2 regions of the Rhizobium laguerreae genome follow, and region 2 is predicted to be linked to the other one. Evidence: riboswitches for the same ligand, from Rfam matches in the RefSeq annotation. Region 2 holds a riboswitch; the other holds the start of a gene.
The links. Region 2 has a riboswitch for cobalamin ahead of nrdH (glutaredoxin-like protein NrdH). Riboswitches for the same ligand answer to the same signal wherever they lie in the genome.
Positions count from the first base shown of each region.

Region 1: another riboswitch for cobalamin. It lies ahead of cobU (bifunctional adenosylcobinamide kinase/adenosylcobinamide-phosphate guanylyltransferase); the one in region 2 lies ahead of nrdH (glutaredoxin-like protein NrdH).

Region 1 covers NZ_JAAXQT010000001.1:990,771-998,281, forward strand. The annotation lists partial or broken gene HFO71_RS04910 (SDR family oxidoreductase) at 1-385, shown strand, start outside; gene HFO71_RS04915 (adenylate/guanylate cyclase domain-containing protein) at 557-1,816, shown strand; gene HFO71_RS04920 (chloride channel protein) at 1,845-3,635, opposite strand; cobalamin riboswitch at 3,895-4,290, shown strand; gene cobU (bifunctional adenosylcobinamide kinase/adenosylcobinamide-phosphate guanylyltransferase) at 4,668-5,177, shown strand; gene cobW (cobalamin biosynthesis protein CobW) at 5,182-6,231, shown strand; gene cobN (cobaltochelatase subunit CobN) at 6,236-7,511, shown strand, end outside.
Region 2 covers NZ_JAAXQT010000022.1:13,503-21,013, reverse strand. The annotation lists gene nrdE (class 1b ribonucleoside-diphosphate reductase subunit alpha) at 1-1,897, opposite strand, end outside; gene nrdI (class Ib ribonucleoside-diphosphate reductase assembly flavoprotein NrdI) at 1,876-2,280, opposite strand; gene nrdH (glutaredoxin-like protein NrdH) at 2,295-2,516, opposite strand; cobalamin riboswitch at 2,796-3,021, opposite strand; gene HFO71_RS35070 (heavy metal translocating P-type ATPase) at 3,264-5,495, opposite strand; gene HFO71_RS35065 (MerR family transcriptional regulator) at 5,567-5,989, shown strand; gene HFO71_RS35060 (TIGR03862 family flavoprotein) at 6,059-7,294, shown strand; gene HFO71_RS35055 (helix-turn-helix domain-containing protein) at 7,454-7,511, shown strand, end outside.

The sequences.
Region 1 (7,511 bases), on a different contig from region 2:
CGCTGCCGTGTTGATGAAGCGACGCAATTACGGCCGCCTGATCGCGGTGACCTCGATCAGCGGCCATGTCGTCATGCCCGGCGACTGCGTCTATCCGGCGGCAAAGCAGGGACTGACCGGACTGATGCGCGGCATGGCGGTCGAATTCGGCCCGCACGGCATCACCAGCAACGGGATTGCGCCCGGCTGGTTTGCCACCGAGACGAACGCGGCGATGGCCGCGAACGAGGATTTGATGCCGTTCGTGCGCCAGCGCATCCCGGTCCAGCGCTGGGGACGCCCGGACGAGATCGCCGGGGCGGCTCTCTTTCTCGCAAGCGACGCCGCTTCCTTCGTCAACGGCCATGTGCTGACGGTCGACGGCGGCATGACGGTCCGGATGTGAGATATCCGCAGACGCTGCGGCATCGTCTTTCATTTCTGCGGCACTCTCCACTGCTTCTCGCCGGAGCCGAACGACGGTAACGGCAGGTATCACTTGCTCTCGGCCTACCTTGTGGTCGTCGTTTGCCGGAGTCCATGGCTAGAAATATCTGCGTGACTCGACTATTGGTTGATGTGGCAACGCCCGGGTTGGTCATCGCCGTCCATTTGCCCGATTTCCGACCATAAACTGCGTCGGTCATTTGGAGGTTCGGAAATTAACAATCATATTCAGTGGCTTATAGAACATGGAATCACAGCTGAGCATATTGGCGAGCTGATAGCCGGATTGTGCGATCGGCTGATCGCGGATGGCTTTCCGATCTGGCGGGGAAGTATTGCGATGCCGTCTATTCATCCCATGTATGGCGGCGTCTCGGCCAATTTCGTGCGCGGCGGTGCGACCACGATCGAGAATGCCGAGTATGGCAGTGCGGCAGTACTGAATTTCGAGAAGACCCCGATCTATTTTCTTTTGGGCCGTGGCGAAACGTCAGGTCGATGGAATATCGCCAAGGGTGAGGGAGTCGATGACTACCCGCAGCTTGCGGAATTCGCACATGGCGGCGGTACGGATCATCTGGTCAGCCTGCTGGAGTTTCCAAAGGAGGCTGCGCTGCGCGGGGTCAGTCTGTCTCTCACAAGCGACAGGCCGGGCGGATTTTCTGACGATCAATTGGCGATCGTCGCGGAGCTCTTCCCGGCACTGGGGCTGGCTTGCTACCGCATCGCGGCATCGAAAACCGCTGCGGATATTCTCGCCGTCTACACGGGCGCCAAAACAAGCGCACGCATCCTTGCAGGCGAGATCCAAAGAGGAAAGGGTGGCTCCATCAATGCTGCGATCCTGCTTGCGGATCTCAGGAATTTCACGGCGTTGACCGAAGTCTATCAACCAGGCGAAATCGCCGGGTTTCTGGACGAGCATTTCGAGCTGATCGGCCGGCATGTCGAGGAGAATTCCGGCGAGATCCTCAAGTTCATGGGCGACAGCGTGCTGGCGATCTTTCCGACCGATGCCGAAGATCAGCAAAAGGCGTGCATGGCCGCACTGGCTTCGGCAAGGAATATTCTGGAAGCCAACAAGGTACTGAACGGTCAGCGGGGGAATGATGGAGGTCCTGACATCGGCGTCGATGTCGTGCTGCATCTCGGCGAGGTCTTCTATGGAAATATCGGCGCGCGCGGCAGGCTTGATTTCACGGTGATCGGCAGCGCCGTCAACGAGGCCTCGCGGCTTGAAAAGCTCTGCGGCACGCTTGAGCAAGACCTGCTGATGTCGGAGAGCTTCGCGACCACCTGCGCCGTGGCCTGCGAGTATCTAGGTTCGTTTGAATTGCGTGGCGTTTCGAAGCGGGCCGACGTGTTCAAACTCGCCGACGCCGCATCCTGAAGCGTCGATCCGGTCGCCGCGGCGACGCTCAGATCTCGCCTGAGACCTCGCGGCGACGGCGGTCGAGTTCTTCGCTGTAGCGGCGCAGCGTATAACTTTCACTGAGCTGGCCGATCACCTTGCGTTCGATCAGGTTGTTGACGACTGCGAGCGCTTCGCTTTCGCTCTTGTCGAAGATCGCCGCCGCCTGCCTGGCATTCATCTGCGGCTGCAGGAAATCGTTGCGGTAGTGGATGAAATCGGCAAGCGTCTTGCCCTCGTCCTGCGCGTCGGTCGGATTGGCGTAGATCTCCGGCACCAGCACCAGGCCCGCATATTTGTCGCTCTCCTCGACGAGGATGACGCGCTGGGTCGAGCCGATCGGGAAGGCCTGCTTGAATTCCCCCAGAGAAATGCCCGCCCTTGCCGTCTTGACGTCGGCGCGCATCAGCTTGTCGACCGTCAGATTGCGGATCCAGCCGACATCATGGGCGCTGCGGATGCTTTCTCCGCGCAGATGAAAGCGCCATGTGGCGAAGGAGTAGCCGAAGGTCGAGCGCACGACGAGCGAGGAGGTGATGACGGCGGCGAGCACCAGCGCCGTGATCGGAAAATCGCCGGTGATTTCGAGCGCCAGGAACGTCATGGTCAGCGGCCCGCCGATGACGGCGACGGCAAGCGAACTCATGCCGACCACGGCATAGATGACGGGCGTCAGCGTCGCATCGGCGAAATAGGGGCCGCAGTAAGCAAAGAGTTTGCCGAGCAGGGCGCCCATGAATAGCGAGGCGAAGAACAGCCCGCCCCTGAAGCCGGAGCCGATCGAGATCGCCGAGGCGAAGGATTTCAAGAGGAAGAGGCCGATCAGCGTCGGGATCGCCACCTCATGGGAAAGGTTGAGATGCAGCGCGCCGTGGCCGGCCGAGAGCACCTGCGGCGAGATCATCGCCAACAGCCCGACGATGATGCCGCCGAGTGCCGGGCGGAAGGGCGGGGCGATCGAGCTCTTGCGCGCCAACTCCTCGACAAAGGCGACGCCCTGCATGATCAGGATGCCGACACCGGCGCAGAACGCACCGAGCAGCAGCGCCGGGACATAATCGGCCGGCACGACCGAGCCGAAGCTGCCGATATCGATGGTGAAGTCGCTACCGGCGAGCAGCCTTGCGACCAAGGTGGAGACAAGGGCGGAAACGACGACAGGCGTCAGCGAGACGATCGTATAGGTGCCGATGATCAGCTCGAAAGCATAGAAGGCCCCGGTCAACGGCGCGTTGAAGGCGGCGGCGATGGCGCCCGCCGCGCCGCAGCCAACGAGGGTGCGCAGGTCCGAGCGGCGAAGCTGCAGCTTCAGCCCGAATTTCGAGGCGAGGCCGGCGGCAAGCTGGGTATAGCCGGCCTCCAGGCCGACGGAGGCCCCGAAACCGTTGGAGATCAGGTTCTGCACGGCAACGATGATGCTGTCGGTCAGGGACAGGCGGCCGCCATGCAGCGCATTGGCCTCGATAGGGTCGACCATCGGCTTCTTGCGCCGTTTCGCCAGAACCAGAAGCAACAGGCCGAGCAAGGCGCCGCCGATGACGGGGGCGGTGAGCAGCAGCATCTTGTTCTCGATCTCGGAGGAGCTCAATCTTTCGCTGTCGGCGATGCCGAAGACCAGCTGATGCAACTCGTTGGAGACGTAGCTCATGCCGGTGACGGCGAGACCCGAGATGATGCCGACGACGGCGCCCGCCAGCGACAGGCCGACCTCGCTGCGCCGGGTCAGCGCCCGCAAGCGTCCCGGATCGAAGAAAACACGCAGCGCGCGGAAACGGCGCCGATCCAATTTCATAAGCATGGCAAGACAACTAGGCAGGGAGAGGCCCGGTCAAGGGCGAAGGCGAAGGCGCAGTCCGCTTGCGACGCAATTGCGGCGAAAACCCGGCGGGCGGGATAAATATTTGTGACGTAAGTCTCTGATAATGACGATGTTTTAGGTAGAGTAAGTCGTGTTGGAGCAGGCCATACCGGGTGGCCGTCAACTGGTCGACCGCCAAGCCCGGTTGACTTCACCCCTGCGCTTGCCTAACCATCCGGATAACGGATGGTCGACTGACCATCCTGACATAACGGATGGTTCCGGATCGGTGTTACGCCCTTCCGGATGAAAAGGGAATGTGACGGGGCGGACCCAAGCCGGGCGCCTTCATCACAGCCGACCCCGCGACTGTAGAGCGGTCAGGGTCTTCCATCCGGCATCAGGCCTTTCGGCTGACGGCTTGCAATAGTGCAAGCGGGCGGGATGGACGACATGCCGGAAAAGCCACTGGATATGCATGGTGATCAACCGGGGTCGGACGCCTCTCAAGTCTACGAATCGTCCACCTTTTCACTGATGCAGCCGGGAAGGCGAGGATGATCCGCTGGCACGATCAGGGCGACCGGTTTCCGGTCTGCCCCGATCGCGGCCGATAACCGCGAGCCAGGAGACCTGCCATGCGTGCCGGGCGAGAAGCCCACACTTGGGCACTATGCCCGTTGCCAGCACGGAGGTTGTCTTGGCTGAACGATTGAATTCGGCGCGGCCTAGTGCGGCGCGCGCGACGCCTCCAAGCAGCGCTGCAAGAGCAGCGCTTTCGGCCACTTATGTCGAATGCTGGGTACCCCCCTCTGTCCTGCCGGACATCTCCCCCACAAGGAGGGAGATCGGCAAGCAGCACAACGGTCGTCCTACGTCAATTGTTTGGAGAAAAGCTCTCGGCGATTCAATCTCCCCCCTTGTGGGGGAGATGTCCGGCAGGACAGAGGGGGGTGTCACACCCTCAGTAGCCGAGAAAGGTGCATTCAGAGCAAGCCACGACTACGCACTCTCCGTGAGGGGCGTTTGAGTATGACCGCCACCTTCATCCTCGGCGGCGCACGCTCCGGCAAATCCCGTTTCGCCGAAGACCTCGTGGCGGCAACCGGTCTCGATCGTCACTACGTCGCCACCGGCCGCGCCTGGGACGAGGAGATGCAGGCGCGCATCGCCCAACACAAGGCCGACCGCGGCCCATCCTGGACGACGCATGAAGAGCCGCTCGATCTTGTCGGCAAGCTCGCCGCCATCGACGGCGAGGGGCGCATCGTCCTGATCGATTGCCTGACGCTCTGGGTCACCAATCTGATGACGGAGGAGCGGGACGTGGCGACGGAATTTGCCGCCCTTGCCGATTTCCTTCCCGCCGCGAAAGCGCGGCTCGTTTTCGTTTCCAACGAGGTCGGTCTCGGCATCGTGCCCGACAATCGCATGGCGCGGGATTTTCGCGATCATGCCGGCCGCTTGCACCAATCGATCGCGGCGAAGGCCGCCGAAGTTTATTTCATCGCGGCAGGCCTGCCGCTGAAAATGAAGGGTTAAGTCCATGAACCAGCAAAAAATTCCTGCAACCGTCATCACCGGCTTTCTTGGCGCCGGCAAGACGACGATGATCCGCAACCTGCTCACCAATGCCGGCGGCAAGAAGATTGCGCTGATCATCAACGAATTCGGCGATCTCGGCGTCGACGGCGACGTGCTGAAGGGCTGCGGTGCGGAGAATTGCACCGAGGACGACATCATCGAGCTCACCAATGGCTGCATCTGCTGCACGGTTGCGGACGATTTCATTCCGACGATGACGAAGCTGCTCGAGCGCGAGCAGAGGCCCGACCATATCGTCATCGAGACCTCGGGCCTTGCTTTGCCGCAGCCTCTGGTCGCCGCCTTCAACTGGCCCGATATCCGCACGCAGGTGACCGTCGACGGCGTCATCACGGTGGTCGACAGTGCTGCCGTTGCCGCCGGCCGTTTCGCCGATGACCATGATGCCGTCGATGCGCGCCGTGCCGAGGATGAATCGCTCGATCACGAAAGCCCGATCGAGGAGCTGTTCGAGGATCAGTTGACCTGCGCCGATCTCATCGTGCTCAACAAGACAGACCTGATCGATGCCGCCGGTCTTATCAGGGTACGCGACGAGGTCGCCTCCCGCACCGTCCGCAAGCCCGTGATGATCGAAGCGAGGAATGGCGAGGTGTCGGCTGGCATTCTGCTCGGCCTCGGCATCGGCACGGAGGACGATGTCGCCAATCGCAAGTCGCATCACGAGCTGGAGCATGAGGACGGTGCGCCGCACGACCATGACGAATTCGACAGCTTCGTCGTTGAGCTCGGACCCATTGCCGATCCGGCCGGCTTCATCGAAGCGCTGAAGGGCATCATATCAGCCCATGACGTGCTGCGCCTCAAGGGTTTCGTCGATGTCTCGGGCAAGCCGATGCGCCTGCAGCTCCAGGCCGTCGGCAGCCGCATCGACCATTATTTCGACCGCGCCTGGACGTCTGGCGAAAGGCGCGCCACACGCCTCGTCGTCATCGGCCTGCACGAAATGGATCAGGACGCGGTGAGAGCGGCGATCGAAGCGCTGGCCTAACCCGATGCATCTGCTTCTGGCTCAACAGGGAACGATCAGTGACGGCGAGGAGGCGATCGACCTTGGGCAGACGCCGGGCGATATCCTGTTCCTGTCGGCTGCCGACAGCGAGCTTGCCGCGATCGCAACCGCCCATCGCGAGCGCGGGGCGGGGCCTTCGCTCCGGCTCGCCAGCCTGATGAGCATGAAGCACCCGATGTCTGTCGATACCTATGTGGAGCGCACGGCGCGGCATGCCAAGCTGATCATCGTCCGTGCGCTCGGTGGCGCCAGCTATTTCCACTATGCGCTGGAGGCGCTGCATGCGGCAGCAGCGCGCGCCGGTGCGCTGATCGCGGTGCTGCCGGGCGACGCCAGGCCGGATGCGGGGCTTGTGCCTTTCTCGAATATCGGGCTCGACGACCTCAACGCGCTCTGGGCCTATCTGATCGAGGGCGGCGATGCCAACGCGCAGGCTTTTCTTGACTATGCCGGGGCGATGCTGTCGGGCGCCGAGAAGCCGGCGCCGGCCGTGCCACTGATGAAGGCGGGTATCTGGTGGCCGGGGCGGGGGTTGATCGGGGTCGAGGAGTGGCGGCGGGTTGTTGCTGCGGAGGTATCTTCGCGTGTGGCTGTCCCTTTGTCGGTCGAGCTTGAGACACCCCCCTCTGTCCTGCCGGACATCTCCCCCACAAGGGGGGAGATCGAGGATGAGAGGTCTCGCTCCATCTCCTCGGCCGAAGGTACGGCATCCTCCAACGTTTCTTTTGTGGGAAGCTCAAGCGACTTGCCGATCTCCCCCCTTGTGGGGGAGATGTCCGGCAGGACAGAGGGGGGTACTACGAACTCGACGCAACAGGCATCTCCCATCGTCGCCATCAGCTTCTACCGCGCCCTCGTCCAAAGCGGCGAGACCGGGCCGATCGAAGCTCTGATCGAGGCGCTGACGACACTTGGCCTCCGGCCGCTGCCGGTCTTTGCCTATAGCCTCAAGGATCCGGTTTCGACAGGCATTCTCGAAAGCGTGTTTTCGACGCTGAAACCCGATGTCGTCATCAACACGACGGGCTTTGCGGTCTCGGCACCGGGTGCGGACCGGCAGCCGACGGTGCTGGAGGCGAATGAGGCGATCGTGCTGCAGGCGATCCTGTCGGCCTCGTCGAGGGAGGCATGGCTCTCTTCCTCACAAGGCCTGTCGGCGCGCGATCTCGGCATGAACGTGGCGCTTCCCGAAGTCGACGGTCGGGTGCTGGCGCGGGCGATCTCCTTCAAGACGGCGGCCCGCTACGACGCGCGGGTCG
Region 2 (7,511 bases):
TGCGGATCTCGATCTTCGAGACGATCGGATGGATCGAGGAGGTCGAGTGGTTGATGTAGGAGATCGAGCCCGTCGGCGGCACTGCCTGCAGGTTCTGGTTATAGAGGCCGGAGGCCATCACCGCCTTCTTCAGCGCGGCCCAGTCTTCCTGCGTCGGAATGTGGATCCCCGCCGTCTCGAACAGCGCCTTCACCCTCTCCGTCGCCGGCTCCCAGAGCCGGTCGGTATATTTGTCGAAATAGTCGCCGGAGGCATATTTCGAGTTCTCGAAGCCCTTGAAAATCTGGCCCCGTTCGACCGCCAAAAGATTCGAGGCGCGGATCGCGTGATAGGTCACCGTATAGAAATAGATATTGGTGAAATCGACGCCTTCGTCGGAGCCGTAGAAGATGCGTTCGCGGGCGAGGTAACCGTGCAGGTTCATCTGACCGAGGCCGATCGCATGGCTCTCGTCATTGCCCTTCTCGATCGAGGGAACCGAGGAAATGTGGCTCATGTCGGAAACGGCCGTCAGCGCCCGGATCGAGGTCTCGATCGTCTTGCCGAAATCAGCCGAATCCATTGCCGCCGCGATATTCAGCGAGCCGAGATTGCAAGAAATGTCCTTGCCGAGATGTTTGTAGGAAAGGTCGTCATGATATTCGCTCGCCTCGCTCACCTGCAGGATCTCCGAGCAGAGATTGCTCATCGAGATGCGCCCGGCGATCGGGTTCGCCCGGTTCACCGTGTCCTCGAACATAATGTAGGGGTAGCCGCTCTCGAACTGGATTTCGGCAAGCACCTGGAAGAATTCGCGCGCCTTGATCTTCTTCTTGGAGATGCGGGCGTCATCAGCCATCTCGCGGTACTTTTCCGTCACCGAAATCTCAGTGAACGGCACGCCATAGACGCGCTCCACGTCACAGGGCGAGAACAGGTACATATCCTCGTTGTTCTTGGCGAGCTCAAAGGTGATATCGGGCACGACGACGCCGAGCGACAGCGTCTTGATGCGGATCTTCTCGTCGGCATTTTCGCGCTTGGTGTCGAGGAAGCGCATGATGTCGGGGTGGTGGGCGTTGAGATAGACGGCACCCGCCCCCTGCCGCGCGCCGAGCTGGTTGGCGTAGGAGAAGCTGTCTTCGAGCAGCTTCATGACAGGGATAATGCCCGAAGACTGGTTCTCGATATGCTTGATCGGCGCGCCCGCCTCGCGAATATTCGTCAGCGACAGCGCCACGCCGCCGCCGCGCTTTGACAATTGCAATGCCGAATTGATCGACCGGCCGATCGATTCCATATTGTCCTCGACGCGTAGCAGGAAGCAGGAAACCAGTTCGCCGCGCTGCTTCTTGCCGGCATTGAGGAAGGTCGGCGTCGCCGGCTGGAAGCGGCCGGAAATGATCTCGTCGACCATGTCGCGGGCAAGGGCCTCGTCGCCGCGCGCAAGCGCCAGCGCCACCATGCAGATGCGGTCCTCATAGCGCTCGAGATAGCGCTTTCCGTCGAAGGTCTTCAGCGTATAGCTGGTGTAGTATTTGAAGGCGCCGAGGAAGGTCGGGAAACGGAACTTCTTGGCATAGGCCTGGTCGAACAGATCCCGCACGAAATTGAAGGAATACTGGTCGAGAACCTCCTGCTCGTAATAGCCCTCGGTCACGAGGTAATCGAGCTTTTCGCGGAGATTGTGAAAGAACACCGTGTTCTGGTTCACATGCTGCAGGAAATATTGCTTGGCAGCCATTCGATCCTTGTCGAGCTGGATCCGCCCCTCGTCGTCATAGAGGTTCAGCATCGCATTCAGCGCGTGGTAGTCGAGCGCTTCCGCCACTTTCAAAGGGCGTTCGCCGGCGGGATGAGCCAATGTGTGATGCGGTTTTGCGCCCGCATCCCGCGTCAGATTTGTTCCCGTGTCCAAAATCGTTCCATTCCGTGTTTGACCTTGGCGACATCGTCTTCGGTGCCCATGAGCTCGAACCTGTAGAGGTAAGGCACCTGGCATTTCTGCGAGACCACGTCGCCGGCGAGCCCATAGGTCTCGCCGAAATTGCTGTTGCCCGCAGCGATCACGCCGCGGATGTGTCCTCGGTTTTCCGCATCGTTGAGGAAACGGATCACCTGCTTGGGAACGGCACCCTTGCCGCCGTCGCCGCTATAGGTCGGCACAACAAGCACGAAGGGTTCGCGAATTTGGAACGCGTCTGCGCCAATTGGCGGAATGCGCGCCGCGCGCAGTCCGAGCTTGGCGACGAACCGATGGGTATTCTCGGATCGGCTGGAATAATAGACGATCAGCCCCATCGTCTGTCCTCAGCTCAGGAAAGTGCGCTGATCATGTCGGGACGGAAGCCGGCCCAATGCTGCTCGCCGGCGATGACGACAGGCGCCTGCATGTAGCCGAGGCTGCGGACGCGATCGAGCGCTTCGGCATCCTGCGAAATATCGACGATGTCATAGTCGACACCCAGGCGGTCCAGAGCGCGGTAGGTGGCAGTGCACTGGACGCAGGCAGGCTTGCTGTAGACGGTGATGGTCATAATATTCCTCGTGACGACGCGATTGGGACGCAGGACATTGATCGGAAATCTGTCGATATCCGTCGAAAAATCTCGGTGATTTGAGCTATGCGGCTATTTAGCCGCTGGGCGTACTCCGCCCTCTACCTCTAGCGGGTGGCGGCCTGAACTGAGATACTGACATGACTTCACCCCGAAGTGGCTCAATACGAAGGTTTCGGGGGCGAAGGTTCGGGCCTGCGAAACGCGATGCGGAGATTCCCCGCAGCCATGCAACGCGACCTTCCGGACACCCCGCCCGTGGACGTTTCGTTCGAGGCAGGTCTCCTGGCTCACGGGTCAAAGCACCCTGTCCCAGCCTTCCCGGAGCATCATGCTCCAGTGACCTGAAATCGGACAGTTGCTCGCCGCTTACAGTTGCGGGGGCAGCTCCGGCATTGCCGCGCCATGATGGCGAAACGCACCGAATTCCCGTCTTAGCCATCGATCCCTACGAATCGATGGAACCTCGAACACTAGATATAGTACGCCAATCCAAATTCGCGTCAACGGATGGTTTGTGCATTGCGTTACGACAGATTTGAAATCGCTACGTTCCTGTGAAAAACACGGATAACGAAAGCTTAAGGAAAGCAGGCTGTGGAGAAAGCCCCGATGAAGAGAGCCGACCCTATGGCCGGTCCCGCGATTTTCGATTCAAGATTGGGCCCGAATCGTCGATAGGACATCCCCCCGGTGACGAACGCCGGAGGGAGGAAGTCAGAAATGTTATATCTTTATCCGAAGCAGCCGCAGCGCATTGATCGTCACCAGCACGGTGGCGCCGGTATCGGCGAGGATCGCCGGCCAGAGACCGGTGATGCCGGCGATCGTCGTCACCAGGAACACCGCCTTAAGCCCGAGTGCGATGGTGATATTCTGCAGGATGTTGCGCATCGTGCGTTTGGAAAGTTCGATCATTCGCGCCACATCGCCGACGCGTCCGTGCAACACGGCCGCATCCGCCGTCTCCAGCGCCACGTCGGTGCCGCCGCCCATGGCGATGCCGATATCGGCCGCGGCCAGTGCCGGAGCATCGTTGATGCCGTCGCCGACCTTGGCGACGACGAAGCCCTGGCGCTTCAATTCGCCGACGACCCGCTGCTTGTCCTCAGGCATCATCTCGCCGCGCCAGTCGATGCCGAGCATGCCGGCAACGGCTGCTGCCGTCCGCTTGTTGTCGCCGGTCAGCATCATCGCCTTGACGCCGGCTGATTTGAGGGCAGCGAGCCCGGCCTCGGCATCCTCGCGCGGCTCGTCGCGCATGGCGATCAGGCCGGCCGCAACACCGTTGACGAGCAGCACCGACACGCTCTTTCCCTCGTCGTTCAGCGCCGTGATGCATGCATCCTGTTCCGCGCTGAGCGTCCCGCGCTCGCGGGCGGCAGGCGGCGATAGCAGATCCAACGTCTCGCCACCAACCTTGCCGCTGACACCCTTACCCGGCAGCGCTTCCAGCTCGAAGGCCGGCGGCACGGGAACGCCGTCCGCCTTGGCGCGATTGCGGATCGCCAGTGCCAGCGGGTGGCTGGAACCCTGCTCCAACACCGCCGCGCGCGACAGCACCTGCGCCTCGCTCGGGCCAAAGGAAATGATGTCAGTCACCTGAGGCTTGCCTTCAGTCAGCGTGCCTGTTTTGTCGAAGGCGACCATCGTCACCTTGCCGAGCGTTTCCAGCACCGCGCCGCCCTTCATCAACAGCCCGCGCCGTGCACCTGCCGAAAGCGAGGCGGCGATCGCCGCCGGCGTCGAGATGACGAGCGCACAGGGGCAGCCGATCAAAAGGATGGCAAGGCCCTTATAGACCCATTCGCCCCACGGCCCAGCGAACAGCAGCGGCGGAACGACCGCGACGAGTGCTGCGACCACGAGCACGCCGGGCGTGTAATAGCGCGAAAACCGATCGATGAAGCGTTCGGTCGGCGCCTTCGATTCCTGTGCCTCCTCCACCAGCTTGACGACGCGGGCGATGGTATTGTCGGCCGCGGCGGCCGTGACGCGAACCCTGAGCACCGCATCGCCATTCACCGTACCGGCAAAAACGACGGCATCGACGCCCTTGCGCACCGGCGTGCTCTCGCCCGTCACCGGCGCCTCGTCGATCGCACTCTCGCCTGAGATGATGATGCCGTCCGCCGAGATACGGTCGCCAGGGCGAACCATGATGATGGCGCCGACAGCAAGGCTTTCTGCCGGCACTTCCCGCGTCTGGCCATTGTTTTCGAGCAGCGCATTCTTCGGCACCAGACCCGTCAGCGACTGGATACTTTCGCGCGCCTTGCCCGCCGCCACCCCCTCCAGCAACTCGCCGACGAGGAACAGGAACACGACGGTTGCCGCCTCTTCGCCGGCATTGATGATGACGGCGCCGACGGCGGCGATCGTCATCAGCATCTCGATCGAAAACGGTGTTCCTGAGAAGGCGGCCATGATGGCGCGCCGCGCGATCGGCACCAGCCCGATCAGCATGGCGACGGTGAAGGCATAGGACGCGATCGCCGGCACGAGATGGCCGACGGTATAGGCGGCAACGAGTGCTGCACCCGAAAGGATGGTCAGCCGGCCCTTCCTGCTCTGCCACCAGGGACCGGCCATCGGCGCATGGTCGTGCCCGTGCAGCCCCTCGATTTCCTTCTCGCCATGATCGTGAGGATGATCGTGGTCATGGCCCGCGTGATCGCGGTGATCATGTCCATGGTCGTGACGATGCTGCGCGCCCTGGGTATGCGCAGGCGCAGCGGTTCCGGCAAACGGCGCGACGGAATAGCCGAGCCCGGTCACCTTCTTCTCGATCGCCTTGAGATCGCTGCTGCCATCGTGGCGGACGGTCATCGTGCCCGCCATCACCGAAACGGAAACATCGGCGACACCCGTCAAGCGTCTGACCGCCGTATCGATCTTGGTTGCGCAGGAGGCGCAATCCATGCCGCCAACCCGGTATCGTGTCTCGCTCTCAGCCATGATCCGCTTCCTTGTCAAATAGAAGCATCCCTCCTACATCCTCTAGCGACTAGAGGTGCAAGAGGAAAATCATGAAAAAGATCACCATTGGTGAAGCTGCCCGCCAGAGCGGCGTCAAGGTGCCGACGGTGCGTTATTATGAAAGCATCGGCCTGCTCGCGGCCCCGAGCCGTAGCGAGGGCAACCAGCGCTCCTTCGAGCCTGCCGATATCAGCCGTCTCGCCTTCATCCGCCACGCCCGCGAACTCGGTTTCGAGATCGACGCGATCCGCACGCTGCTCACCCTGCAGGACGATCCGCACCAGTCCTGCGCCTCGGCCGACGCCATCGCCAAGGCCCGCCTGATCGAGGTCGAGCAGCGCATCCGCAGCCTGATGGCGCTGAAGGCCGAGCTGGAAACCATGGTGGAAGGCTGCGGCCACGGCCGCGTCGACCAATGCCGCGTCATCGAGGTGCTCGCCGACCACGGCCAGTGCACGCATCCGCACCACTGATCTCTGCCCTTGCAGGCGGTCCGCGCCCGCGCCAAAACTGCATACAGAGAGAATCGGGCGAAGACATCAATGAACCAGAAGCGGATTGCGATCATCGGCGGCGGCCCGGCGGGTCTCGCGGCTGCCGAACTGCTTTCCCGTTCCGGTCACGCGGTAACGGTCTACGACGCCATGCCGACCTTTGCCCGCAAGTTTCTGCTGGCCGGCAAGTCCGGTCTCAACATCACCCATTCCGAAGATTATGCCCGTTTCGCCACTCGCTTCGGCGCGGCTTCTGCCCGTCTGCGCCCCGCTCTTGATGCCTTTACCCCCGATGATATCAGGGATTGGGCAGCAGGGCTCGGCACTGAAACCTTCGTCGGCTCGTCCGGGCGGGTTTTCCCGAAGGAGATGAAGGCCTCGCCTTTGCTGCGCGCCTGGCTCAGGCAGCTGGAGGCACAGGGCGCCACGCTGCGCACCCGCCACCGCTGGACCGGTTTTGCCGAAGACGGTTATGTTTTCGAAACGCCCGAAGGGCGCAGCATCTTCTATTGCGACGCGGCCCTGCTCGCGCTCGGCGGCGCAAGCTGGCCGCGCCTCGGCTCCGATGCTGCCTGGGTGCCCCGGCTGGCCGGCAGGGGTGTGGAAATTGATGCTTTTCAACCCGCCAATTGCGGCTTCGTCGTCGGATGGAGCGGGAACTTCAGCGAGCGTTTTGCCGGCCAGCCGGTAAAATCAGTCACCGCCACGTCCGAGGCCGGCACGTTTCCCGGCGAATTCGTCATCACCGGCAGCGGCATCGAAGGCAGCCTCGTCTATACCCATACGGCCGCATTGCGCGACCGGCTGCTGAACCACGGCAGCGCCCTCCTGACGCTCGACCTCGCACCCGGCCGCACCATCGAGAGGCTGAGCCGCGACCTTGCGCGGCAGGACGCCAAATCGAGCTTTTCAAACCGCCTGCGTAAGGGCGCCGGCCTCGACGGCGTCAAGGTGGCGCTGCTGCGCGAACTTGCTCCCGAGCGCGACCGCACCGATCCGGGGCGTCTCGCCGGCATAATCAAGGCCCTGGCGGTGCCAGTGATCGAAACCCGGCCGATCGCCGAGGCGATCTCCTCGGCCGGCGGCATCCGCTGGAGCAGCATCGACGAAAACTACATGTTGAAGGCACTGCCGGGCACCTTCGTCGCCGGCGAAATGCTCGACTGGGAAGCGCCGACCGGCGGTTATCTCCTCACCGCCTGCCTGGCGACCGGCCGGGCGGCAGCGCGTGGTATCGAAGCCTGGCTGTCACGGTCGATGCCGATGATCTCAAACCGGATCTAGATCAATGAAATGGCGGATGATGTCGTGCAAAGATCGCTGACACTTCTCAGCATTGTGCCCTGATCGCTTGAGGCGAAGGGGAGGATGGCCGTCGACACGTGCAATTGCAAACCGGCCGCTTTTCCATCAGACTATGCTGAACTTCGGTGGGAGGAGCCGATGCACGAACACTCAGCTCATGCCGAGCACGTCTACACGTCTGCCCAGCGCGATTCTG